3 regions of the Pseudomonas sp. FP2335 genome follow, and region 1 is predicted to be linked to each of the others. Evidence: predicted binding sites of a transcription regulator. Region 1 holds the regulator's gene; each other region holds the start of a gene.
The links. The regulator FliA, encoded in region 1, starts transcription of late flagellar genes. The targets are predictions, from matches to a motif close to CTAAAGTTTNNNNNNNNNNNGCCGNTAA.
Positions count from the first base shown of each region.

Region 2: a site for FliA is predicted at 1,004-1,031, ahead of PSH81_RS13150 (methyl-accepting chemotaxis protein). Genes of this name have one in related genera too.
Region 3: a site for FliA is predicted at 6,559-6,586, ahead of PSH81_RS26460 (methyl-accepting chemotaxis protein). Genes of this name have one in related genera too.

Region 1 covers NZ_CP117437.1:4,253,919-4,262,034, reverse strand. The annotation lists gene flhF (flagellar biosynthesis protein FlhF) at 1-382, shown strand, start outside; gene fleN (flagellar synthesis regulator FleN) at 489-1,322, shown strand; gene fliA (RNA polymerase sigma factor FliA) at 1,319-2,059, shown strand; gene PSH81_RS19055 (chemotaxis response regulator CheY) at 2,228-2,602, shown strand; gene PSH81_RS19050 (protein phosphatase CheZ) at 2,621-3,409, shown strand; gene PSH81_RS19045 (chemotaxis protein CheA) at 3,421-5,658, shown strand; gene PSH81_RS19040 (chemotaxis response regulator protein-glutamate methylesterase) at 5,706-6,836, shown strand; gene PSH81_RS19035 (flagellar motor protein) at 6,836-7,576, shown strand; gene motD (flagellar motor protein MotD) at 7,698-8,116, shown strand, end outside.
Region 2 covers NZ_CP117437.1:2,978,175-2,986,290, reverse strand. The annotation lists gene PSH81_RS13160 (nuclear transport factor 2 family protein) at 1-275, opposite strand, end outside; gene PSH81_RS13155 (helix-turn-helix domain-containing protein) at 365-727, shown strand; gene PSH81_RS13150 (methyl-accepting chemotaxis protein) at 1,077-2,291, shown strand; gene PSH81_RS13145 (response regulator) at 2,301-2,669, shown strand; gene PSH81_RS13140 (lipid asymmetry maintenance protein MlaB) at 2,693-2,980, shown strand; gene PSH81_RS13135 (chemotaxis protein CheA) at 3,022-5,058, shown strand; gene PSH81_RS13130 (methyl-accepting chemotaxis protein) at 5,088-6,746, shown strand; gene PSH81_RS13125 (chemotaxis protein CheW) at 6,783-7,322, shown strand; gene PSH81_RS13120 (protein-glutamate O-methyltransferase CheR) at 7,333-8,116, shown strand, end outside.
Region 3 covers NZ_CP117437.1:5,841,624-5,849,739, reverse strand. The annotation lists gene rep (DNA helicase Rep) at 1-1,966, opposite strand, end outside; gene PSH81_RS26475 (bifunctional diguanylate cyclase/phosphodiesterase) at 2,223-3,887, shown strand; gene PSH81_RS26470 (NorM family multidrug efflux MATE transporter) at 4,032-5,435, opposite strand; gene PSH81_RS26465 (LysR substrate-binding domain-containing protein) at 5,588-6,508, shown strand; gene PSH81_RS26460 (methyl-accepting chemotaxis protein) at 6,685-8,116, shown strand, end outside.

The DNA of each region.
Region 1 (8,116 bases):
GGCGCTGCGCATGCAACTGGAAAGCCTGGCCGGGCGTGGCATCAAGTCGAAAAATTACCTGGTGCTTGCAACCACCAGCCAGAAACAGGTTCTTACCGCTGCATACCACAGCTACAAACGTTGCGGCCTGGCCGGCTGCATCCTGACTAAACTGGATGAGACGGCGAGCCTGGGCGAAGTATTGAGCCTGGCGATCAGCCATGAATTACCGGTCGCCTACCTGACCGACGGGCCGCGGATCCCGGATGATTTGCATCTGCCGCGCCGTCATCAGTTGGTCAGCCGCGCTGTCAGCGTGCAAATGCAAGAAGAGCCTAGCGAGGAAGCGATGGCCGATATGTTCGCCGACCTCTACCACAACCCGGCAAAGCGGGTGGGTTGAGGGCAGGGCGAACACCGTGAAATGTATCTACATCGTTGGTCTGCAAGCGATTCACGCGGCCAAGCCATGTAGCCTGCGTCTAAGCAAGACAAGGTAAAGAAATAAAATGGGCAGCATGCATCCCGTACAGGTGATCGCGGTGACCGGCGGCAAAGGTGGCGTCGGGAAAACTAACGTGTCAGTGAATTTGTCCCTGGCCCTGGCAGAGCTTGGCCGTCGGGTCATGTTGCTGGATGCTGACCTGGGTCTGGCGAACGTCGACGTTCTGCTGGGGCTGACGCCCAAACACACCCTCGCCGATGTGATCGAGGGCCGCTGCGAGCTGCGTGATGTGCTGCTCCAGGGGCCTGGCGGGATCCGCATCGTACCGGCTGCCTCCGGCACCCAGAGCATGGTGCACCTGAGCCCGGCGCAGCATGCCGGCCTGATCCAGGCGTTCAGCGACATTGGCGACAACCTCGACGTGCTGGTGATCGACACCGCCGCCGGGATCGGCGAGTCGGTGGTCAGCTTCGTGCGCGCCGCGCAGGAAGTCTTGCTGGTGGTCTGCGATGAACCCACCTCGATCACCGATGCCTACGCCCTGATCAAATTGCTTAACCGTGACTACGGCATGAACCGCTTCCGCGTCCTGGCCAACATGGCCCAGAGCCCGCAGGAAGGGCGCAACCTGTTCGCCAAGTTGACCAAGGTCACGGATCGCTTTCTTGATGTCGCCTTACAATACGTAGGCGCAGTTCCCTATGACGAGTGCGTGCGCAAGGCCGTGCAAAAGCAGCGTGCGGTCTATGAAGCGTTCCCTCGTTCGAAGTGCGCACTGGCGTTCAAGGCTATTGCTCAGAAGGTCGATACTTGGCCATTGCCCGCCAATCCCCGGGGGCATCTGGAGTTTTTCGTCGAGCGATTGGTGCATCAGACGAGCGCGGGACCTGTGCTATGACATCCAGCGGCTACAACCTTTACAAGAAGTCGGCACGTGACAGCCAGGGCGAATTGATCGAGCGCTATGCGCCGCTGGTCAAGCGCATCGCCTATCACCTGCTGGCGCGCCTGCCGGCGAGTGTGCAGGTCGAAGACTTGATCCAGGCCGGCATGATCGGCCTGCTTGAAGTGTCGACCAAATACGATGCGAGCAAGGGTGCCAGTTTCGAGACGTACGCGGGCATCCGTATCCGTGGCGCGATGCTCGATGAGGTGCGTAAAGGTGATTGGGCGCCGCGGTCGGTACACCGCAATACGCGCATGGTCAGTGACGCAATTCGTGCAATTGAAGCAAAAACCGGTCGCGACGCTAAAGATCACGAAGTTGCGGCCGAACTCCAATTGAGTCTCGACGATTATTACGGGATTTTGAACGATACCTTGGGCAGCCGCCTGTTCAGCTTCGACGACCTGCTACAGGACGGCGAACACGAAGGGCTGCACGAGGACGGCGCGAGTGCACATCTTGAGCCGTCGCGCGACCTGGAGGATGAACGCTTCCAGGGCGCGTTGGCGGACGCGATTGCCAATTTGCCGGAGCGTGAGCGACTGGTGTTGGCGCTGTACTACGACGAAGAGCTGAACCTCAAGGAAATCGGTGAGGTCCTGGGGGTCAGCGAATCGCGTGTCAGCCAGCTGCATAGCCAGTGCGCAGCCCGCTTGCGGGGGCGGTTGGGAGAGTGGCGCGCGCGCTGACAGGCAGTGTGGGGACACTGCAGACGAGACCGTGAAGGCGTGACGCTTTTGCGGTTTTGCGCCGTGGTGCCCTGGGCAGTCCTTTTTGTGTAACGCCTGTTGATTGAAATGGCGCGTCCAGGTGCTGGGCGCGTTTAAGACTGCTTGGAGGTCGAATTGGACAAGAACATGAAAATCCTCATCGTTGATGACTTCTCAACGATGCGGCGGATCATTAAAAACCTGTTGCGTGACCTTGGGTTCACAAACACGGTCGAGGCGGATGACGGCCTTACGGCGATTCCGATCCTCAACAGCGGGAGCATCGACTTTCTGGTAACCGACTGGAACATGCCGGGCATGACCGGTATCGACCTGCTGCGTCACGTGCGTGCCGACGAAAAGCTGCGCGGCCTGCCCGTGTTGATGGTGACCGCCGAAGCCAAGCGTGAACAGATCATCGAAGCCGCCCAAGCCGGGGTAAACGGTTACGTGGTCAAACCTTTCACTGCATTGGCCTTGAAAGAGAAGATCGAAAAAATCTTCGAACGCATCCACGGCTAATGCCATCGCGGGGGAGCTATGGAGCATAAAGAAACATCACAGGGAGACTTCGAGTCGACCCTGAAAAAGCATGCTCACCAGTTGGTCGACTGCCTTGAGAGAGGCCAGTTCGGCGACGCGGTGCAGTTGATCCATGAGCTCAACCAGACCCGTGACCGCGGCCTGTACCAGGAAGTGGGCAAGCTCACGCGTGAGCTGCATAGTGCGATCGTCAATTTCCAGATCGACCCGCACATGCCCCAGGCCGAAGAGATCTCGCAGATCACCGATGCCACCGAGCGCCTGTCCTATGTGGTCAGGCTGACTGAGGCAGCGGCCAACCGCACCATGGACCTGGTGGAAAACGCCACGCCTCTGGTCAATGGCATGGCCACCGAAGCCCAGGCCTTGAGCCACGACTGGGGTCGCTTCATGCGCCGCGAAGTCGGGGCCGAAGAGTTTCGTGAGTTGGCACGTCGGGTCGAAGGTTTCCTGTCACGCAGTGAGCAGGAAAACCGCATGGTTTCCAGCAACCTCAATGACATTCTGCTGGCCCAGGATTACCAGGACCTCACCGGTCAGGTGATCAAGCGTGTGACCCAATTGGTCACCGAAGTGGAAAGCAATTTGCTCAAATTGGTGCTCATGGCAGGCCAGGTTGACCGTTTTGCCGGCATCGAACATGACCGCGAAGCGATCCTCTCGGAAAAAGATCCACAAAAACATCTCGCCAAGGGTGAAGGTCCGCAGATTCATGCCGATAAACGTGAAGACGTTGTATCGGGTCAAGATGATGTCGATGACCTGTTATCCAGTTTAGGCTTCTAAGGAGCACCCACATGAGCTTCGGCGCCGATGAAGAGATCCTTCAGGATTTCCTTGTAGAGGCCGGCGAAATTTTAGAGCAGTTGTCCGAGCAACTGGTCGAGCTGGAAAGCCGACCGGATGATGCGAACCTGCTCAATGCAATTTTTCGCGGTTTTCATACTGTAAAAGGGGGCGCCGGCTTCCTCCAGCTCCATGAGCTGGTGGAGTGCTGCCACATCGCCGAGAACGTGTTCGACATCCTGCGCAAGGGTGAGCGGCACGTCGACTCGGAGTTGATGGACGTGATTCTCGAAGCACTGGATGCGGTCAACGGCATGTTCAGCCAAGTGCGTGAACGTGCCCCGATCACCGCAGCTACGCCGGAACTGCTGGCCGCCCTGGCGCGCTATGCCGAGCCTGCCGACATGTCGGCGGCACCGGTGGCTGAAGCTGTGCCGGAACCTGTGGCAGAGCCCGAAGCGGACGTGACCGACAGCGAGTTCGAGCAACTGCTCAACTCCCTCAGCGCGGTCAAGGCCGAGGCTGAAGCTCCGGCAGCGCCCGTTGCGGCGCCGACGGGTGAAGACATTACCGACGCTGAATTCGAATCGCTGCTCGACCAGCTGCACGGCAAAGGCCAGTTCGCCGCCGACGCGGTGGCACCTGCCGCGCCGACCGAAACGCCTGCCGAAGCGCCAGCCGCCTCGACCAGCACCGACATCACCGACGACGAATTTGAAGCGTTGCTCGACCAGCTGCATGGCAAGGGCACGTTTGCGGCCGACGCCTTGCCCGCCGTCGCAGCCACCGCACCAACCGCGGCGGCTGCCACGCCTGCTGCCCCTGCCGCACCTGCCGGCGATGGACTGATCTCCGATCACGAGTTCGAGTCGTTGCTGGACGAACTGCACGGCAAAGGCAAGTTCACCGAAGTGGGCGCGACGGCCAAGGTCGCCACGCCGGCGCCAGCAGCGGCGGCGAAAGCTGCGACTCCGGCAGCCGCCAAACCGGCTCCCGCGCCTGCTGCGGCGCCCGCCGCCGCCGCCCCTGCACGTGCCGCGGCACCTGCACCGGCTGGCGCTGAAAAACCTGCCAGTGAAGCCGAAACCACCGTGCGGGTTGATACCGCACGCCTGGACGACATCATGAACATGGTCGGCGAACTGGTGCTGGTGCGTAACCGCCTGGTGCGCCTGGGCCTGAACAGCGGCGACGAGGCCATGCAGAAGGCCGTGTCGAACCTCGACGTGGTCACCGCCGACCTGCAAACCGCCGTGATGAAAACGCGGATGCAGCCGATCAAGAAAGTCTTCGGCCGCTTCCCGCGCCTGGTTCGCGACCTCGCGCGCCAGCTCAAGAAAGAAATCAACCTGGAACTGGTGGGTGAAGAAACCGACCTCGACAAAAACCTTGTCGAGGCCCTGGCCGACCCGCTGGTCCACTTGGTGCGCAACGCCGTCGACCACGGCGTGGAAACCCCGGAAGAACGCGAAGCCTCGGGCAAGTCCCGTGGCGGCAAGGTGATCCTGGCGGCCGAGCAAGAAGGCGACCATATCCTGCTGTCGATTACCGATGACGGCAAAGGCATGGACCCGACCATCCTGCGCAATATCGCGGTCAAGCGTGGCGTGATGGACAAGGACGCCGCCGACCGCCTGACCGACACCGAGTGCTACAACCTGATCTTCGCCCCGGGCTTCTCGACCAAGACCGAGATCTCCGACGTGTCCGGCCGTGGCGTCGGCATGGACGTGGTGAAGACCAAGATCAGCCAGCTCAACGGCTCGATCAATATCTACTCGACCAAGGGCCAGGGCTCGAAGATCGTGATCAAGGTGCCGTTGACCTTGGCGATCATGCCGACCCTGATGGTGATGCTGGGCAACCAGGCGTTCGCCTTCCCGCTGGTCAACGTCAACGAGATCTTCCACCTCGACCTGTCGCGCACCAACGTGGTCGACGGCCAGGAAGTGGTAATCGTGCGTGACAAGGCGTTGCCACTGTTCTACCTCAAGCGCTGGCTGGTGGCTTCGGCTGCCCATGAAGAGCAGCGCGAAGGCCATGTGGTGATTCTTTCCGTGGGCACCCAGCGTATCGGCTTTGTCGTCGATCAACTGGTTGGCCAGGAAGAAGTGGTGATCAAGCCTTTGGGCAAAATGCTGCAGGGAACCCCGGGCATGTCGGGTGCGACCATCACCGGTGACGGTCGGATCGCGCTGATTCTCGATGTTCCGAGCATGCTCAAGCGTTACGCCGCTCGGCGTATTTGATTCTGGTGGGGTAGGGCGGTTCGCCCGCCCCGCCTAACGGAGTGTTTATGGCAGTCAAGGTCCTGGTGGTGGACGATTCGGGTTTCTTCCGCCGCCGCGTCTCGGAAATTCTTTCCGCCGATCCAAGCATCCAGGTGGTCGGCACGGCCACCAACGGCAAAGAGGCGATTGATCAAGCCATTGCGTTGAAGCCGGACGTGATCACCATGGACTACGAGATGCCGATGATGGATGGCATCACGGCAGTTCGACACATCATGCAACGCTGCCCGACCCCGGTATTGATGTTCTCCTCGCTGACGCACGAAGGCGCCCGGGTAACCCTCGATGCGCTGGACGCTGGTGCGGTGGACTTCCTGCCGAAAAATTTCGAAGACATCTCGCGCAACCCCGAGAAGGTCAAGCAACTGCTGTGCGAGAAAGTCCACAGTATTTCCCGCAGCAACCGTCGCAGCCTGTTCAGCGCACCGGCCCCCGCGCCTGCGCCGACACCGGCGGCTGCCGCATCGGCGAGCACGTTCGGTCGCCCGGCACCCGCTCCGGTTGCCCGGCCTGCGGTGGCAGCACCGACGCGTGCTGCGGCCGCCACGGCGTACTCGCCAGCGCCGAAACGCAAAGCCTACAAGTTGGTCGCTATCGGCACCTCCACCGGCGGCCCGGTGGCCTTGCAACGCGTGTTGACGCAGTTGCCGGCCAACTTCCCGGCGCCGATCGTGTTGATCCAACACATGCCAGCGGCCTTCACCAAGGCGTTCGCCGAACGCTTGGACAAGCTGTGCCGCATCAGCGTCAAGGAAGCCGAGGATGGCGACATCCTGCGTCCTGGCCTGGCGCTGCTGGCGCCCGGTGGCAAGCAGATGATGGTGGACGGGCGCGGTGCGATCAAAATCCTGCCGGGCGACGAGCGCCTGAACTACAAACCCTGTGTGGACATCACCTTCGGTTCGGCTGCCAAGTCCTACGGCGACAAAGTTCTGGCGGTGGTCCTCACCGGCATGGGCGCCGACGGCCGTGAAGGCGCGCGCCTGCTCAAGCAGGGCGGCAGCGCGATCTGGGCGCAGGACGAAGCCAGCTGCGTGATCTATGGCATGCCCATGGCCATCGTCAAGGCTGAACTGGCCGACGCCGTGTACAGCCTGGACGACATCGGCAAGCATCTGGTGGAGGCCTGCCTCTAATGGATGTGTTGAGCCTGATCGGCATTACCATGGCGTTTGTCGCAATCATCGGCGGCAACTACCTCGAAGGCGGCCACCTCGGCGCCCTCGCCAACGGTCCGGCTGCGTTGATCGTGATTGGCGGCACCGTGGGCGCCGCGTTGTTGCAGTCGCCGTTGAGCTCGTTCAAGCGCGCTATGCAGATCTTGGTGTGGATCATTTTTCCGCCGCGCGTCGACCTGGCCGGCGGCATCGACCGCGTGGTCAACTGGAGCCTCACCGCCCGCAAAGAAGGCCTGCTGGGCCTGGAAGGCGTGGCCGATGCCGAGCCCGACAGCTACGCGCGCAAAGGCCTGCAATTGCTGGTGGACGGCGCCGAACCGGAAGCGATCCGCAGCATCCTGGAGGTGGATTTCTACACCCAGGAGAGCCGTGACATCAATGCCGCCAAAGTCTTTGAAAGCATGGGCGGCTACGCGCCGACCATCGGCATCATTGGTGCGGTGATGGGCCTGATCCACGTGATGGGCAACCTCGCCGATCCGTCGCAACTGGGCAGCGGGATTGCCGTGGCGTTCGTCGCCACCATCTACGGCGTGGCCAGCGCCAACCTGGTGTTGCTGCCAGTGGCGAGCAAGCTCAAGTCCATTGCCCAGCGCCAGTCGCGTTATCGCGAGATGTTGCTCGAAGGCATCCTGTCGATTGCCGAGGGGGAAAACCCACGCTCCATCGAATTGAAGCTCCAGGGCTTCATGGACTGATGGCGATGGTTATCGATCTGTGGCGCACTGGCCTTTGGTGGCGAGCGAGCAAGCTCGCCCGTCACCACCACAACACGCTCGCCAGCCACAGGGAATTGTGTGTTCAGAGAGGTAACTGCCAGTGAGCCGTCGCCGTCGCGAGCCTGAAGAACACGTCAACCACGAACGTTGGCTGGTGTCCTACGCGGACTTCATCACCTTGCTGTTCGCGTTTTTCGTGGTGATGTACTCCATCTCGTCGATCAACGAAGGCAAGTACAAAGTCATTTCCCAGGCGCTGATCGGGGTGTTCAACGACACCGATCGCGCCCTCAAGCCGATTCCCATTGGCGAAGAGCGGCCCAGGACCGTGACCCCGGCCAAGCCGCTGGTCAACGACAGCGACGAAACCGCCGCCGGCGTCGGTGGCACCAGTGATCCACTCAAGAGCATCGCCGACGACATCAGCGCCGCCTTTGGCGACCTGATCAGTTCCAACCAGATGACCGTGCGCGGCAATGAGTTGTGGGTCGAGATCGAACTCAATTCCAGCCTGCTGTT
Region 2 (8,116 bases), 1.3 Mb from region 1:
GTCACTACCGCAGGACTGCCGGGAAAATTACCGGAGAGCCGCACGCTGATCACCGACTTTGCCTCATCCTCCTGACTGTCCACGGGTTCGGCCGTGTATTGGTACTTCGCTTTCGCTGCCGCTCTCCATGCGGTGATGGCATCAATACCCACGATGGTTTTTCCTTCATCCAGGACTGTCGCATCCTGCGTAAATACTGTGTTTAAGGTGCCGACGTCGGTGCCGGTCTCACTTGTAAAATAGGCTTCAATGGCTGGATGCCGACTAATACTCATCGAGTTATTCTCCTGATAGACAAGTGCTACTCATGATCAGCGCCTCAGCCAAACTCGACAAGAACGCACGAAAAAGTAAGTGACTACCAATGAGCCATAACAAGGTCTACACGCCTGATTCAGCTGCCGAAGATGTCAATGCCGTATTTGCACTACTGCGCGGCAGATGGAAACTGGTCATTTTGTTTCATCTCTTCGATGGCAAGGTTCAGCGCTTTTCAGATCTCGAACGTGTGGTCAGTGGCATATCTCAAAAAATGCTGGCTCAACAACTGCGGGGGCTGGAGCAAGATGGGCTGGTGATACGTACCGTCTACGACGAAAAACCACCTCGAGTGGACTACCGCCTGACGGCTTGGGGACAAAAGCTTTGTCCGGTGCTTGATGGCATGTTGAAGTGGGCCGAGGCCGACCACGAACAGGCATCACCCTCCTCCTCTCTTCCGGCCTAGGTGTTCGAGGGCCGGGCTCTGGTTACGACGGCGGTATAGCAAGGCGCCCGGTTGCGTGGCTGAACGCTAGGCGGTAGATCGCTCGGGCTTGAGCGCGCCTGGTGATTACGATCTACGCTAAGACACTGGCGCCTTTAGTCGCCAAGAATACCTTCGTGGAGCAAGCTGTCCCTGCTGGTGTCGTTGGTGTGGCTCATGCGAGATTTGGACGCAGTGAGTACATCCGAGTAACAGTCGCCTGCTGGTCATAAATCAGACAGATGGCACTTAGGTTGTCTAAAGTTGTGACGCACGGCGCAGATAACTCGTATGTCATCTCCACGCGCAACACAGTTCAAGGATCGAACTCATGACCCAGCGTCAATCCAGCCGCACTCCCCCTCTCGCTCATCCGCGTTTTCGCTGGTTCGCTTTGATCCCGGTGGTACCTGCCGTGATTTGGACACTGGTGCAATCAACCTCTGCGGCCAACCTGGCGGCTTGCGCGGTACTGGTGCTGATCGGCCTCGGTGCCTGCGCCTGGAGTGCGAGTTCGCAGCGTAACGCCGTGCAGCTAGGCATCGCGCAGGTGCAGGCGGCTCAGGCCGACGCGGGCGCGGCGCGCAACGGTATGGCCTCGCGGGCACAGCTAGATGAGGTGTTGCTGGGCGCCATGCCGATCTGGGCCAAGCAGGTGGAAAGCTCGCGCCATCAGACCGAAGAAGCGATTGTGAGCCTGGCTAACCGGTTTACCGGGATCGCCACGCGCTTGCAGGAAACGGTACACGCCTCGCAGCACGCTGCCGGAGAACTGGATGGGCACGCCGCAGATGGGCCGCTTGAGGCGTTGGCACGCAGCGACAGTGAACTGAGCCAGGTGATCAATTCGCTCAAGGCCACGCAAAGCAGCCGTGATCAAACCCTGGCCCAGGTCCGCAGCCTGACCGCCTACACCGGCGAACTGCGCACCATGGCCGCTGATGTGGCCGCGATTGCTGCACAAACCAACCTACTGGCCCTCAACGCAGCCATCGAGGCGGCGCGGGCCGGTGAGGCCGGTCGTGGCTTCGCGGTGGTGGCCGATGCGGTGCGCAGCCTGTCGAGCAAATCCAGTGAAACCGGTCAGCAGATGTCGGCCAAGGTCGACATCATCAATAACGCCATTACGCAATTGGTGCTCGCTGCGTCCAGCAACGCCGACCAGGACAGCCATTCGGTGGCCGAATCCGAAAACAGTATTCAAGTGGTGCTCGAGCGCTTCCAGAACATCACCGGGCGTCTGGCCGACTCCGCCGACCTGCTCAAGCAGGAGAGCTACGGCATCCGCGATGAGATGACCGAAGTGCTGGTCAACCTGCAATTCCAGGATCGGGTCAGCCAGATCCTCAGTCACGTGCGCGACAACATGCACGCTTTGCATGAGCACCTCCTGCAAGCCAGCCTGGCCCCCGACCAGGCGGTCGCCGTCGACGCCCGGCAGTGGCTGGCGCGCATGGAAGCCACCTATGCCACCGACGAGCAACGGCGCATCCACCATGGCGATGCGGCCGCGCAGCACAATTCTCAAGACATTACTTTCTTTTAGGAGTACCTCATGGCTAAGAATGTATTAGTGGTCGACGACTCCAGCAGTGTGCGGCAGGTGGTTGGTATTGCCTTGAAAAGTGCCGGTTACGACGTGATCGAAGCCTGCGACGGCCGGGATGCCCTGGGCAAGCTCACCGGGCAGAAGGTGCACCTGATCATCAGCGATGTGAACATGCCCCACATGGACGGCATCACCTTCATCAAGGAGGTCAAGAAGCTGGCCAATTACAAGTTCACGCCTATCATCATGCTGACCACTGAGTCCCAGGAGTCGAAGAAGGCCGAGGGCCAGGCCGCTGGCGCCAAGGCCTGGGTGGTCAAGCCGTTCCAGCCGGCGCAGATGCTGGCGGCGGTGTCCAAACTGATACTGCCCTGAACCCCGGCGCCAGGGAGGCTCCCATGCCGATCACCATCGACACCTTCGACGACACTGCCCGCGTGCGCATTGACGGTGAGCTGACGATTTACACCGTCGCGGAACTGGCAGGTGCGCTGCTGCCGCAGATCGGCGCGTCGCCACGCCTTGAGCTGGACCTGTCCCAGGTCACGGAAATGGATGGCGCTGGCTTGCAGTTGCTCGCGGTCATCCGGCGTGAGGCCGGCGTCAGCGGTACAGGCTTGAGCGTGACCGGCCAGAGCCAGGTGGTCATCCAGGCGCTCCAACTGTGTCGCAGTGAGGCCTCATAGTCAGCGCTTCCCACGTTTTTTGATCGACAAGGAAAGGTCCGGTGAGCATCAATCTCGATCAGGCACAGCAGACATTTATCGTTGAGGCACGCGAGCTGTTGCAGGACATGGAGCAATCCCTGCTGCAATTGGAAAGCGAGCCCGCCGACCAGGATGCCATTGGCGCGATTTTCCGCGCCGCCCACACCATCAAGGGTTCGGCGGGCCTATTCGGTCTGGCGTCGATCGTGGGGTTCACGCATATCGTCGAAAACGTGCTCGACCACCTGCGCGAAGGCAGTGTGGCGGTGGACGCCGCTTTGATCGCACTGCTGCTCAAGTGCGGTGACCACATGCTCGAATTGATCGAAGTGGTCGCCGACCGCGGTGAGACGCCGACGCCCGCCGCGCTGGAGCGCGGTGAGGCATTGCGCGAGGCACTGAGTGCCTATTCGCCGCTGCCAACCACCGCTGTCAGCGTCGACACCGCTGAGGTGGGCGACGACGCGGCGGTGGAAGTGCTTTGGCATATTGACCTGCGCTTCGGCGTGGATGTCTTCCGCAACGGCATGGACCCGTTGTCGTTCCTGCGTTACCTCGACACCCTGGGCACGCTGTTGCAGGTCACCACCTTGACTCAGCACATTCCGCCCGCCGCCAGCTGGGACCCGGAAAGCTGCTATCTGGGCTTCGAGATTGACCTGCGCTCGACGGCCAGCCACGCCACCCTCAAGGAGGTATTCGACTTTGTGCGTGATGACTGTGAAGTGCAGATCAGCGCCGTAGACGAAGCGCCTGAGGGCACGGCGGCCATCGCTCGCGACCTGGTCACCCAGGCCGAGCCCGCCTTGATGCCAGCAGCATCGCCGCGTCCGGCGCCCAGTGAGGTGAAGACCCGCGACGGCAATTACGTGCGCGTCAACGCCGACAAGCTCGACGAGTTGATCAATCTGGTCGGCGAGTTGGTGATCGCCAGCGCCGGCGCTAACCTGCTGGCCCGCTCCTCTAACAATGACCCGTTGCAAGAGGCGGCTTCGACGGTCTCGGGGCTGGTGGAAGAGATCCTCGATGGCGCCCTGCACTTGCGCATGATCCCCATCGGCGACACGTTCAACCGCTTCCGCCGCGTGGTGCGCGATATCAGCCAGGAACTGGGCAAGGACATCGAACTGATCATCAGCGGTGCGGAAACCGAACTGGACAAGACCGTGGTCGAGAAGATCGGCGACCCGCTGATGCATCTATTGCGCAATGCCATGGACCACGGTATCGAAAGCGCCGATGCGCGGCGTGCGGCCGGCAAGTCGGCGAAGGGCTATCTGAGCCTCAATGCCTACCATGACTCGGGGAGCATCGTCATTGAGATCGCCGACGACGGTGCCGGGCTCAACCGCGACCGCATCTTGCAGAAGGCCCAGGAACGCGGGCTGGTGGCCAGTGGTGCGCTGCTCACCGACCAGGAGATCTATAACCTGATCTTCGAAGCGGGTTTCTCCACCGCCGAGGCCGTGACCAACCTGTCCGGGCGCGGCGTCGGCATGGACGTGGTCAAGCGCAATATCACTTTGTTGCGCGGCACCGTCGACCTCGACAGCCGCCCCGGCAAGGGCACCGTGGTGCGCATTCGCTTGCCGCTGACCCTGGCGATCATCAATGGGTTCATGGTCGGCATCGACCAATCCACCTATGTGATTCCGCTGGACATGGTCCAGGAGTGTATCGAGCTGGATGAAGACCTGCGCCAGTCCAGCCGTGACACGGGATATCTGGACCTGCGTGGCGAAGTGTTGCCACTGGTGCACCTGCGCGATCACTTCAATCACGAAGGCCCGGTCGCCCGACGTCAGAATGTAGTGGTAGTGCGCAATGCCGAGCATAAGGCCGGGCTGGTGGTCGATGACCTGCTCGGCGAGTTCCAGACCGTGATCAAACCCCTGGGCAAGTTGTTCGGCGCACTGCGCGGCATCAGCGGCTCGACCATATTGGGCAGCGGCGCGGTGGCCTTGATTCTGGATGTACCGGTACTGCTCAACCAAATCGTACAACTGGAAGCCCGCACAACCCCGGCGCCTCAGTCGCCAACGGTCGTTGCCCGCTGACGCATTTGCAATTCCATGGAGGTTCCCCAATGAAATGGTTCTACGATCTTAAGATTTCCACCAAGTTGATCAGCTCGTTCCTGCTGGTCCTGGTGCTCACCGGGGCGATGGGCGGCTTCGCCATCCACCAGCTCGGTGAGGTCAACCATGCGGCCCAGGACATCAAGGGCAACTGGATGCCCTCCATGCGCGCAGCCGCCGGCATGCGTTTTTTTGCCGCCAACTACCGTTTGAAAGAAAACCGCCACATCGCTACCGAAATTCCCGAGGAAAAGGTCCAGGCCGAACACGAAGCCACCGAAGCGCGCCAGCAGTTCGAAACCCGCATGGGCACCTACGAGCAATTGCTGTCCAACGATGAAGACCGTCAACTCCTGACCAGCGTCAAAAGCGCTTGGGACGCCTACCTTGCAAGCAGCAAGCAGGTGCTTGAGTTTTCTCGCCAGAACCAGAACGCCCAGGCGAGCGGTTTGCTCAGGGGAGAATCCAGGGGGTATTTCGATGAGGTGACCGCTCGGCTGCAGAAAATGGTCGAGTTCAACGACGCCGGGGCGAGCGCCGCCGGCGACAAAGGCTCGGCGCTGTATGAAAGCGCACGTGTGTCAATCATCGCGGTACTGGTCGCGGCCCTGCTGATCGGCCTGGGCCTGGCGGTATTCATCGCACGGATCATTTCCCGCCCGTTGCGCCAGGCCGCGAGCGCTGCCGAGCAATTGGCTGAAGGCAACCTCAACGCACACATCGAGCCCGGTGGCAAAGATGAAACCGGCATGGTGCTCAACGCCATGCGCAACATGGTAGGCAAGCTGGCACATATCATCGGTGAAGTGCGCAATGCCGCCGATAACCTGGCCAGCGCCTCCGAGGAGGTCAGCGCCACCGCGCAATCGATGAGCCAGGCCACCAGTGAACAGGCCGCCAGCGTCGAGGAAACCAGTGCGTCGGTGGAGCAGATGAGCGCCAGCATCAACCAGAACACCGAAAACGCCAAGGTCACCGATGGCATGGCCAGCAAGGCCGCCAAGGAAGCCACCGAGGGCGGCGAATCGGTACAGCAGACGGTGGTGGCGATGAAGAAAATCGCCCAGCGCATCAGCATCATTGATGACATCGCCTACCAGACCAATCTCCTTGCACTCAATGCCGCCATCGAGGCCGCCCGGGCCGGCGAGCATGGCAAGGGTTTCGCAGTGGTCGCCGCCGAAGTGCGCAAGCTGGCTGAACGCAGCCAGGTAGCCGCCCAGGAAATCGGTGAGCTGTCCTCCAGCAGCGTGGACATGGCCGAGAAAGCCGGCAAGTTGCTCGACGAAATGGTGCCTTCCATCAACAAGACGTCCGACCTTGTGCAGGAAATCAGCGCCGCGTCCGAGGAACAGGCGGCCGGAGTCGCGCAGATCAACACAGCGATGACCCAGCTCAACCAGGTGACCCAGCAAAATGCCTCGAGCAGCGAGGAACTGGCGGCCACGGCCGAAGAAATGAGCAGCCAGGCCGAGCAACTGCAACAGGCCATGAGCTTCTTCGTGCTGGATTCGGCGCCCAAGGCCGCGGTTCAAAGCAGCAGCGTGGACAGCCCCGGCAGCAAGCCTAACCGCCAGCAGCCACAGCCCAAACCACAGGCACCGCGCAAGGCATTCGCCTACACCATGGCCAGTGCCCCGGACGAAGCGGATTTCACCCGCTTCTGATCGCACGATCAAGGTGGGCCTACTAGGGAGAGTGATATGGGCGCAGTAATGACGACTCGGCAGACCGCTGTGGCGGTAGATGAGGATGCGCAGTACCTGACCTTCATGCTTGGCGGCGAAATGTTTGCCATCGGCATTCTGGGGATCAAGGAAATTATCGAATACGGCAGCCTGACGGTGGTGCCGATGATGCCGGCTTTCGTGCGCGGGGTGATCAACCTGCGCGGCGCGGTGGTACCGGTGGTGGATTTATCCGCTCGGTTTGGGCGGGCCAACTCGGCGATCACCCGACGCTCCTGCGTGATCATCATCGAAGCGAGTACCGACGATGGCCAGCCCCAGGATATCGGGCTGCTGGTCGATACGGTGTCTGCGGTGCGGGAGATCCCGGTCACGCAGATCGAGCCGCCACCGAACTTCGGCGCGCGAATTCGTGCCGATTTCATCAGTGGCATGGCCAAAGTCGACGGCAAGTTCGTGATCGTGCTGGAGGTGAACAAGGTGTTGTCCATCGATGAGATGTCTAGCCTCGCCGAGGCCGGCCAGGCGCCGCCCCTCGACCTCGACCCGCGTTGAGGCCCCGACCATGCCAGACAACGCTTGCATCGATGATCGTGAATTCGGTCAGTTCCAGAGCTGGCTGTACCGCGCGGCCGGGATCAACCTTTCGCCAACCAAGAAAGCGTTGGTGGCCGGGCGCCTGTTCAAGCGCCTCAAGCACTATGAACTGCAGAGCTATAGTGAGTATTTCAAGCTGATCATGAATGACCAGCGCAAGGGCGAACTGCAGGTTGCGCTGGATTTATTGACCACCAACGAAACGTATTTTTTCCGCGAGCCCAAGCACTTCGAATTCCTGCGTCAGCAGGTACTGCCCCACGCCGCGCCGAGCAAAGTGTTTCGCGTGTGGAGCGCGGCCAGTTCCTCGGGCGAAGAGCCCTACAGCCTGGCGATGACCCTGGCCGAAAGCCTCGGCACCACGCCTTGGGAAGTGACCGGCTCGGACATCAGCACCCAAGTGCTGGCCAAGGCGCGCACGGGCCATTACTCCATGGAGCGCACCGAGACATTGCCCCAGCCGCTGCTGGCCAAGTATTGCCTCAAGGGCATTGGCCGCCAGGCGGGCACCTTCCTGATCGACAAGGCTTTGCGTAGCCGCGTCAATTTTGTCCAGGTCAACCTTAACGAGGCGTTGCCTGCCCTGGGGGAGTTCGAGGTGATCTTCCTACGCAACGTGATGATTTATTTCGATCAGCAGACCAAGCGCCAAGTGGTCGCACGCCTGCTGCCGCTGCTCAAACCCGGCGGTTATTTGATCATCAGTCACTCGGAAAGCCTCCACGGTGTCAATGACACCTTGAAGCTGGTGG
Region 3 (8,116 bases), 1.6 Mb from region 1:
CGCGAACGGCTTTCACCTCGGTCGGGGTGTCGTCATTGCCTTCCCAGGCCAGGTCGTCCGGCGGCAGTTCATCCAGGAACCGGCTGGGGGCACAATCGATGATTTCGCCGTATTGCTTGCGCTTGGCGGCAAAGGTGAAGGCCAGGGTCTGACGGGCGCGGGTAATGCCCACGTAGGCCAGTCGGCGTTCTTCCTCGATGGTGTCGGCTTCGATGCTGGAGCGGTGTGGGAGGATTTCCTCTTCCATGCCCATGATGAACACGTAGGGGAATTCCAGGCCCTTGGATGCATGCAAGGTCATCATCTGCACACCTTCGGCGCCGTCTTCCTCTTCCTGCTGGCGTTCGAGCATGTCGCGCAGCACCAGCTTGCCGATGGCGTCTTCGACGGTCATCTCGCCGTCTTCGTCTTTTTCCAGGGTGTTCTTCAGCGCTTCAATCAGGAACCAGACGTTGCCCATGCGGTAATCCGCGGCCTTGTCGCTGGAGCTGTTGGTGCGCAGCCAGTTTTCATAGTCGATGTCCATGACCATGCTGCGCAGGGCGCTGATCGGGTCTTCGCCGGCGCACTGCTCGCGGACCTTGTCCATGAAGCGCTTGAAGCGCGACAGGCGGTCGGTGAAACGGGTGTCCAGGTGTTCGCCCAGGCCGATCTCGTCGGTGGCGGCGTACATCGAGATCTTGCGTTCGGTCGCGTAGTTGCCGAGCTTTTCCAGGGTGGTGGAACCGATCTCGCGGCGCGGCACGTTGATCACGCGCAGGAAGGCGTTGTCGTCATCCGGGTTCACGATCAGCCGGAAGTAGGCCATCAGGTCTTTTACTTCCTGACGTCCGAAAAAGCTGTTGCCGCCCGACAGGCGATACGGCACCTGGTGGTGCTGCAATTTCAGCTCGATCAGCTTGGCCTGGTAGTTGCCGCGATACAGGATCGCGAAATCGCTGTAGGGCCGGTCAGTGCGCAAGTGCAGGCTGAGGATTTCCACGGCCACGCGCTCGGCTTCGGCGTCTTCGTTGCGGCAGCGGATCACGCGGATCTCGTCGCCGTGGCCCATCTCACTCCACAGTTGTTTTTCAAACTCGTGGGGGTTGTTCGAGATCAACACGTTGGCGCAACGCAGGATGCGGCTGGTAGAGCGGTAGTTCTGCTCCAGCATCACCACTTTCAGGGACGGGTAGTCGTCCTTGAGCAGCATCAGGTTTTCCGGGCGGGCGCCGCGCCAGGCGTAGATCGACTGGTCATCGTCGCCTACCACGGTGAACTGGTTGCGTTTGCCGATGAGCATTTTCACCAGCAGGTACTGGCTGGCGTTGGTGTCCTGGTATTCGTCCACCAGCAGGTAGCGCACCTTGTTCTGCCATTTTTCGAGGATGTCGGCGTGTTCCTCGAACAACTTCACGGGCAGCAGGATCAGGTCGTCGAAGTCCACCGCGTTGAACGCCTTGAGCGTGCGCTGGTAGTGGGTGTAGACGATGGCGGCGGTCTGTTCCTTGGGGTTACGTGCGTTTTCCAGGGCCTGGGGCGGCAGGATCAGGTCGTTCTTCCAGGCGCCGATCATGTTCTTGATCTCGTCCACGCCGTCGTCGCCTGCGTATTCCTTCTGCATGATGTCGGTCATCAGCGACTTCACATCGGTTTCGTCGAAGATCGAGAAGCCCGGCTTGTAGCCCAGGCGTGCATGCTCCTTGCGGATGATGTTCAGGCCCAGGTTGTGGAAGGTACACACGGTGAGGCCACGGCCTTCGCCACCCTTGAGCAGGGTGCCGACGCGCTCTTTCATTTCCCGCGCCGCCTTGTTGGTAAAGGTCATGGCGACGATGTACTGGGCGCGGATGCCGCAGTTCTGGATCAGGTGCGCGATCTTGCGGGTGATCACGCTGGTCTTGCCGGAGCCTGCGCCGGCGAGCACCAATAGAGGGCCGCCGACGTAGTTCACGGCTTCTTGCTGCCGGGGATTGAGTCGGGACATACAGAATTTCAGGAGTCGTTGTTCAAAAGGGCGGGCATTTTAACAGGCTGGCAGGATTCTGCTCTCTCAGAACGACGGTGTGACGTACCACTCGATCTAAATTTGCCGGTTTTGCTACTTTGCCGCAGGATGTCAGGGCATTTGCGACTAACTGCGTGCAGTCTGTGTATTTGATAACCCCTATCATTGGTGATTGTCAGGCCGCACGTCATACTGCCTGTCGCCAACGAAATCTTGCAGAGTCTAGGGAGCTAGCTTGTCTACGCCTGTCGAACCCTTGCGTTTGCTGCTGCTGGCCGATGAGCCGGCATGGGCAGCGTTGTTGCGCGAGTGCCTGGCGCCGATGGGCGATGGGGCTGTGCTGATCAGTGCACCAAATTGGGATTCCGTAAGTCGTCTGTTCGATGACGACCACGGTGCCGTGCTATTGACCACGCCAGGCCTGCAACCCGCTCCCGGTCGTTGCAGCTTGCCGTGTGTGTTGCTGTTGGAGCAGGAGCCGCTGGTGCCGCCGCTGGGTGCCAGCGATTGGCTGGTTCGCACGGTGTTGGACGCCGATACATTGCGCCGCTGCCTACGCCATGTGCGCGAACGCGGTGTGCTGGAAAACACCCTGCAACGCCTCGCCGAGCAAGACCCGCTGACCGGTATCGCCAACCGTCAGGGTTTCCAGACCTTGCTGGCGGCGCGGCTGGCCGAGAATGAAGGTCGCGGCCTGGCCCTCGGTCACCTGGACCTCGACAATTTCCGTCACGCCAACGACGCCCTCGGGCACCAGGCCGGCGACCGGTTGATCCTGCAAGTGGTCTCGCGGCTCAAGAGCCAGCTGGAAGCCGGCGACCAACTGGCGCGCCTGGGCAGCGACGAATTCGCCCTGCTGATCGACACCCGCCGTGCGCCCCAGCGCGCCGAGTGGATGGCCGAACGCATTACCGAGGTCATGGCCGAACCCTACTGGGTGGACGGTGAAAGCCTGTTGATCGGTTGCAGCCTGGGCATGGCCCATGCGCGTGCGCGTGCTGGCGCCGACCCGCTGATGTGGCACGCCCACATCGCCATGCAGCAAGCCAAGAGCACCCAGGGCTGCACCTTTCATATTTTCAACGAACGCATCAATCGTAACGCGCGCAGCCTGGCCGACCTGGAAAGCGAACTGCGCCGCGCCTTGCGTCGGGATGAGCTGGAGTTGCACTACCAGCCGCGCCTGGACCTGGACGACGGGCATATCGTCGGCCTCGAAGCCCTGGTGCGCTGGCGTCACGGCGAGCGCGGCCTGTTGCCGCCCAGCGAATTCGTGCCCCTGGCCGAGCAAAGCGGGCTGATCGTGCCGTTGGGTTACTGGGTGATTTCCCGGGCCCTGCGCGACATGCAAGACCTGCGCGAACGTGGCCTGCCGCCGTTGCACATGGCGGTCAACCTGTCGTTCCGCCAGTTCCAGGACAGCCAATTGCTCTCCACCCTCAGCCGGCTGATCGCCGAACGCGGCGTGGAAGCGCAATGGCTGGAATTCGAACTCACCGAAACCGCCGTGATGCGCCGCAGCGATCTGGTCAAGCAGACCATGGACGCCCTCGGTCGCCTCGGCGTGCGTTTTTCCCTGGATGACTTCGGCACCGGTTTCTCATCGTTCGTGCACCTCAACAGCCTGCCGATTGCCTTGCTCAAGATCGACAAGAGCTTTGTCGGCGGCATGGAAGAGCGCGAAGAGAACCGCAAGCTGGTGCACGCGATGATCAACCTGGCCCACAACCTCAACCTGGAAGTGGTGGCCGAGGGTGTGGAAACCCCTGAGCAACTGGCGTTGTTGCGGTTGTTTGGATGCGACCAGGCCCAGGGATATCTGATCAGCAAGCCGTTGCCGTTGCCGGAGTTGATCGAGTACCTGACCTTCGGCAAAGGCCGTGAGGCTTTACTGGGTTGAATTGCAACGCCGGTCGACTGTGCGAGCGGGCTTGTGTGGGAGCGGGCTTGCTCGCGAATGCGGTGTATCAGTCACTGACTATTTGGCTGACCCAGCGCATTCGCGAGCAAGCCCGCTCCCACAGTTGTTGACCTGGTTAGGTCGTTACTCCGCTTGTGCCGCCTGAAATGTGGCTTGAACCTGCGGCTCGTGGCGGATCATCCGCTTCATCTTCGCCTCAAACGCCCATGTCAGGCTCACCGCCGCGCACGCCAGCCCCAGCGCCAAACCCCACCACACGCCTGTCGGCCCCCAACCGAGGGTGAACGCCATCAGCCACGCCGACGGTGCACCGATCAGCCAATAGCAACCCAGGCCCACCAGGAAAGTGGTCTTGGCGTCCTTCAGCCCGCGAATGCAGCCCATGGCAATGGTCTGCACCCCGTCGAACAACTCGAACCACGCCGCCACGGCCAGCAAGCTGACGGCCAGGACGATCACGTCGTGGAATGCCGGGTCGTTGTGGTCGAGGAACAGTCCTATCAATGGGTCGGAAAACAGCCACAGCACCGCCGCAAATCCCAACATCACCGCGGCGCCAAAGCCGATGCCGACCCGGCCGGCCAAACGTGCCTGCAGCAGTTGCCCGGCACCGTAATGCTGGCCGATACGCATGGTCACCGCGTAGGACATTCCCGCCGGCACCATGAAGGCCACCGAGACGATTTGCAGGGCGATCTGATGCGCCGCCAGCTGCGTGCTGCCCATGGTGCCCATGCACAGCGCGGCGAAGGCAAACAGTCCGACCTCGACCGCATAGGTGCCGCCAATCGGCAGGCCCAGGCGCCACAGTTCGCGCAGATAGTGCGTGTTCAGGCGTAGGAGGCCGGTGCCCAGCGGGTAGGCAGCATAGGCGCGGTTGCTGCGGATGTACCACATCAACGCCAATGCCATGCCGTTGGCCACAATCGCGGTCACCAGGCCGATGCCCATCAAACCCAGTTTCGGCAAGCCGAACATGCCTTCGATCAGGGCGTGGTTGAGCAGGTAGTTGAGCACCGTGCCACACAGGCTGATCACCATCACCGGGGTGGCCTTGCCGATGGCGCTGGTGAAACCGCGCAAGGCCATGAAGCTCAGGTAGCCGGGCAGGGCGAAGGGCAGGATCGTGAGGAATTGCCCGGCGGCGTGCACGTTGGTTTCGGTCTGGCCGAACATCAGCAGCACCGGCTTGAGGTTCCACAGCAGCAGCGCGGCGGCCAGCGCCATCAGCCAGGCCAGCCACAGCCCGGCCTGGGTCAGGCGTGTTGCACCGTCGATGTCGCCCGCTCCATGCCGGATCGCTACCAGGGTGCCCACCGCCGCAATCACGCCGATGCAGAAAATCGACACGAACGAATAGCTGGCCGCGCCCAGGCCACCACCGGCCAAGGCTTCGGGGCTCAGGCGGGCCATCATCAGCGTGTCGGTCAGCACCATCAACATGTGCGCCAACTGTGAGGCAATCAACGGCCCTGACAGCCGCAGAATGGCCCAGAGTTCGGTACGTGCCGGATGCTGCATGATCATCACGCTCAAAAAGTCATAGGGTTGTGGAAGGGTTGATTCTCGGCGCTCTGGGCCTATTGCACAAAGGGATAAAAGCGATCACTTGCATGATTAAAACTCATGCCTGAATGATTCTGGTAGGGTTTCGGCATCCTGCTGTCGGAGCCTTCCCTATGTCTCGTCGTCTTCCTCCGCTTTACGCGTTGCGCGCATTTGAAGCCGCGTCCCGACACCACTCCTTCACCCGCGCGGCAGAGGAGTTGTCCATCACCCAAAGCGCGGTGAGCCGGCACATCCGCACCCTGGAGGAACATTTCGCCTGCCGCCTGTTCCAGCGCAGTGGCCGCACGTTGCAGCTCACCGAAGCGGCCCGCCTGCTGCTACCGGGCGTGCGTGAAGGCTTCGCCGCCCTTGAGCGGGCCTGCCATACCTTGAACGCCGAAGATGACATCCTGCGCATGAAGGCGCCGTCCACCCTGACCATGCGCTGGCTGCTGGCGCGGCTCAGCCGGTTCCGCGCGTTGCAGCCGGGCAATGAGGTGCAATTGACCAGCGCGTGGATGAGCGTGGACGAGGTGGACTTCAACCAGGAGCCGTTCGACTGCGCGGTGCTGTTGAGCGACGGGCATTTTCCGGCGGACTGGGAAGCCTGCTACCTGTTCCCCGAGTTGTTGATCCCGGTGGGCGCGCCGAACCTGCTGGACGACGGCCCGTGGGACGCTACGCGCCTGGCCACTGCCGAGTTGCTGCATCCCACGCCCGACCGCCGTGACTGGCGCAACTGGCTGCAACGCATGGGCTTGTCGTCGCAGGTCTCGCTCAAGGGCGGGCAGGTGTTCGATACCCTTGAACTGGGCATGATCGCCGCTGCGCGGGGTTACGGCGTGTCCATGGGGGACTTGCTGATGGTGGCCGAAGACGTCGCCCAGGGGCGATTGAGCCTGCCGTGGCCAACTGCCGTGGCCAGTGGGGAAAATTACTATCTGGTGTGGCCTAAAACCCGTCCCGGCGGTGAGCGCCTGCGCCGCTTGGCGGACTTTCTCCAGAACGAGGTGCAGGCCATGGCACTGCCGGCGGTAGAGCGCCTCGATTGAAGGGGGATGGCTCGGTATAGCAATCGTTTGCGTGATACCCCTGTGCAGTACTCAAGTATTGCTCGGCGCCGCCGAAGTAGGGTGTTGGAACCATCGTACTCCAACGCTACCCACCAGATAATTTGCCGAGCCGCGCTATGAGATCAGGATGATCCTGGCCTCGGCCAGGAGCTGTCATGTCTCAACCTCGTGCTCGGATTGCTTCCCAGCTAGGCCTCGCGCTCGCCGTGATTTTGGCTGTCGTCATCAGCGGCAGTACGGTGTTTGCCTTGCGTTCCCTCGACTCCGCCAACCTCGACACCCGCGAGGAACACCTGGCCAGCGAAGCGCGCCTGCTCGCCGATCAACTCAACACCTTCCACAGCACCTTGCGCGAAAGTACCCAGCGTTTGAGCGGGCTGTTCGAAAAGCGCTTCGGCGCCGGTTTGAGTGTGCGTGCCGACCAGCCGGTGAGCGTGGCCGGCGTGCAGACCCCGGGCCTGTACCTGGGCAACGCGGTGCTGAACAACGATTTCGCCGAAGTCGATGAGTTCAAGGACACCTCGGGCGGCGTGGCCACCGTGTTTGTGCGCACGGGCGAGGACTTTGTGCGCGTCAGCACGTCCCTGACCAAACAGGACGGCAGCCGTGCCATCGGCACCGCGCTGGATCACCAGCATCCGGCCTATCAACGCCTGCTGGCCGGGCAAAGCTACGTCGGCCGTGCAGTGTTGTTCGAACGTTCCTACATGACCCAGTACACGCCGGTGCGCGATAGCGCGGGCAAAGTCATCGCGGTGCTGTTTGTCGGTTTCGACTACACCGACGCGCAAAACGCCCAGTTCGATAACCTCAAGCGTTTCCGCATCGGCCAGACCGGCTCCCTGGCGCTGCTCGATGAGCAGAAACACTGGCTGGTGCCGCCCGCGGGCGTGCAGGCGCTGGACCAGGCAGCCCCAGTGATCGTCGACCTGGCGAAAAAACCGGGTGAAGGGCGCTTCTGGAGCGACAAGAACGAAGACTTCTACAGCGTCGCGGTGCCGTTCGACGGCGGGCCGTGGTCGGTGGTGGCGAGCATGCCCAAGGCAGAGATTCGCTCCGTGACGTGGTCGGTCGGGATTCGCCTGATCATCGGCAGCGTACTGGCGATGTTGCTGGCGGTGGGCGCAACGGTGTGGTTGCTACGCAGCAAGCTGGCGCCGTTGAGCGACCTGGTACGCCAGGCCGAAGCCCTCGGCGCGGGCGATTTGAGTGCCCGTCTGAACGTCTCCAGCCATGACGAAATCGGCCAACTGGCACGCAGCTTCAACCAGATGGGTGAAGCGCTGTCGACCATGGTTTCGCATATCCGCAAGGCCGCCGAAGAGGTCAACAGCCGCGCCCAAGCGTTGTCCGGTTTGTCTGGCGGTGCCTATGAAGGCATGGAGCAGCAATCCGGCGAGATCACCAGCATGGCCGGTGCGGTGGAAGAATTCAGCGCCACCTCGTTGAACATTGCCGACAATATGGGCAGCACCGAACGCCTGGCCCAGGAAAACGCCCAGCAGACGCGCATCGGCCGCAATTCGATGCAAGAGGCGTCGTCGTCCCTGGAGCACATCGCCACCGCCTTGAACAGCACGGCCACGG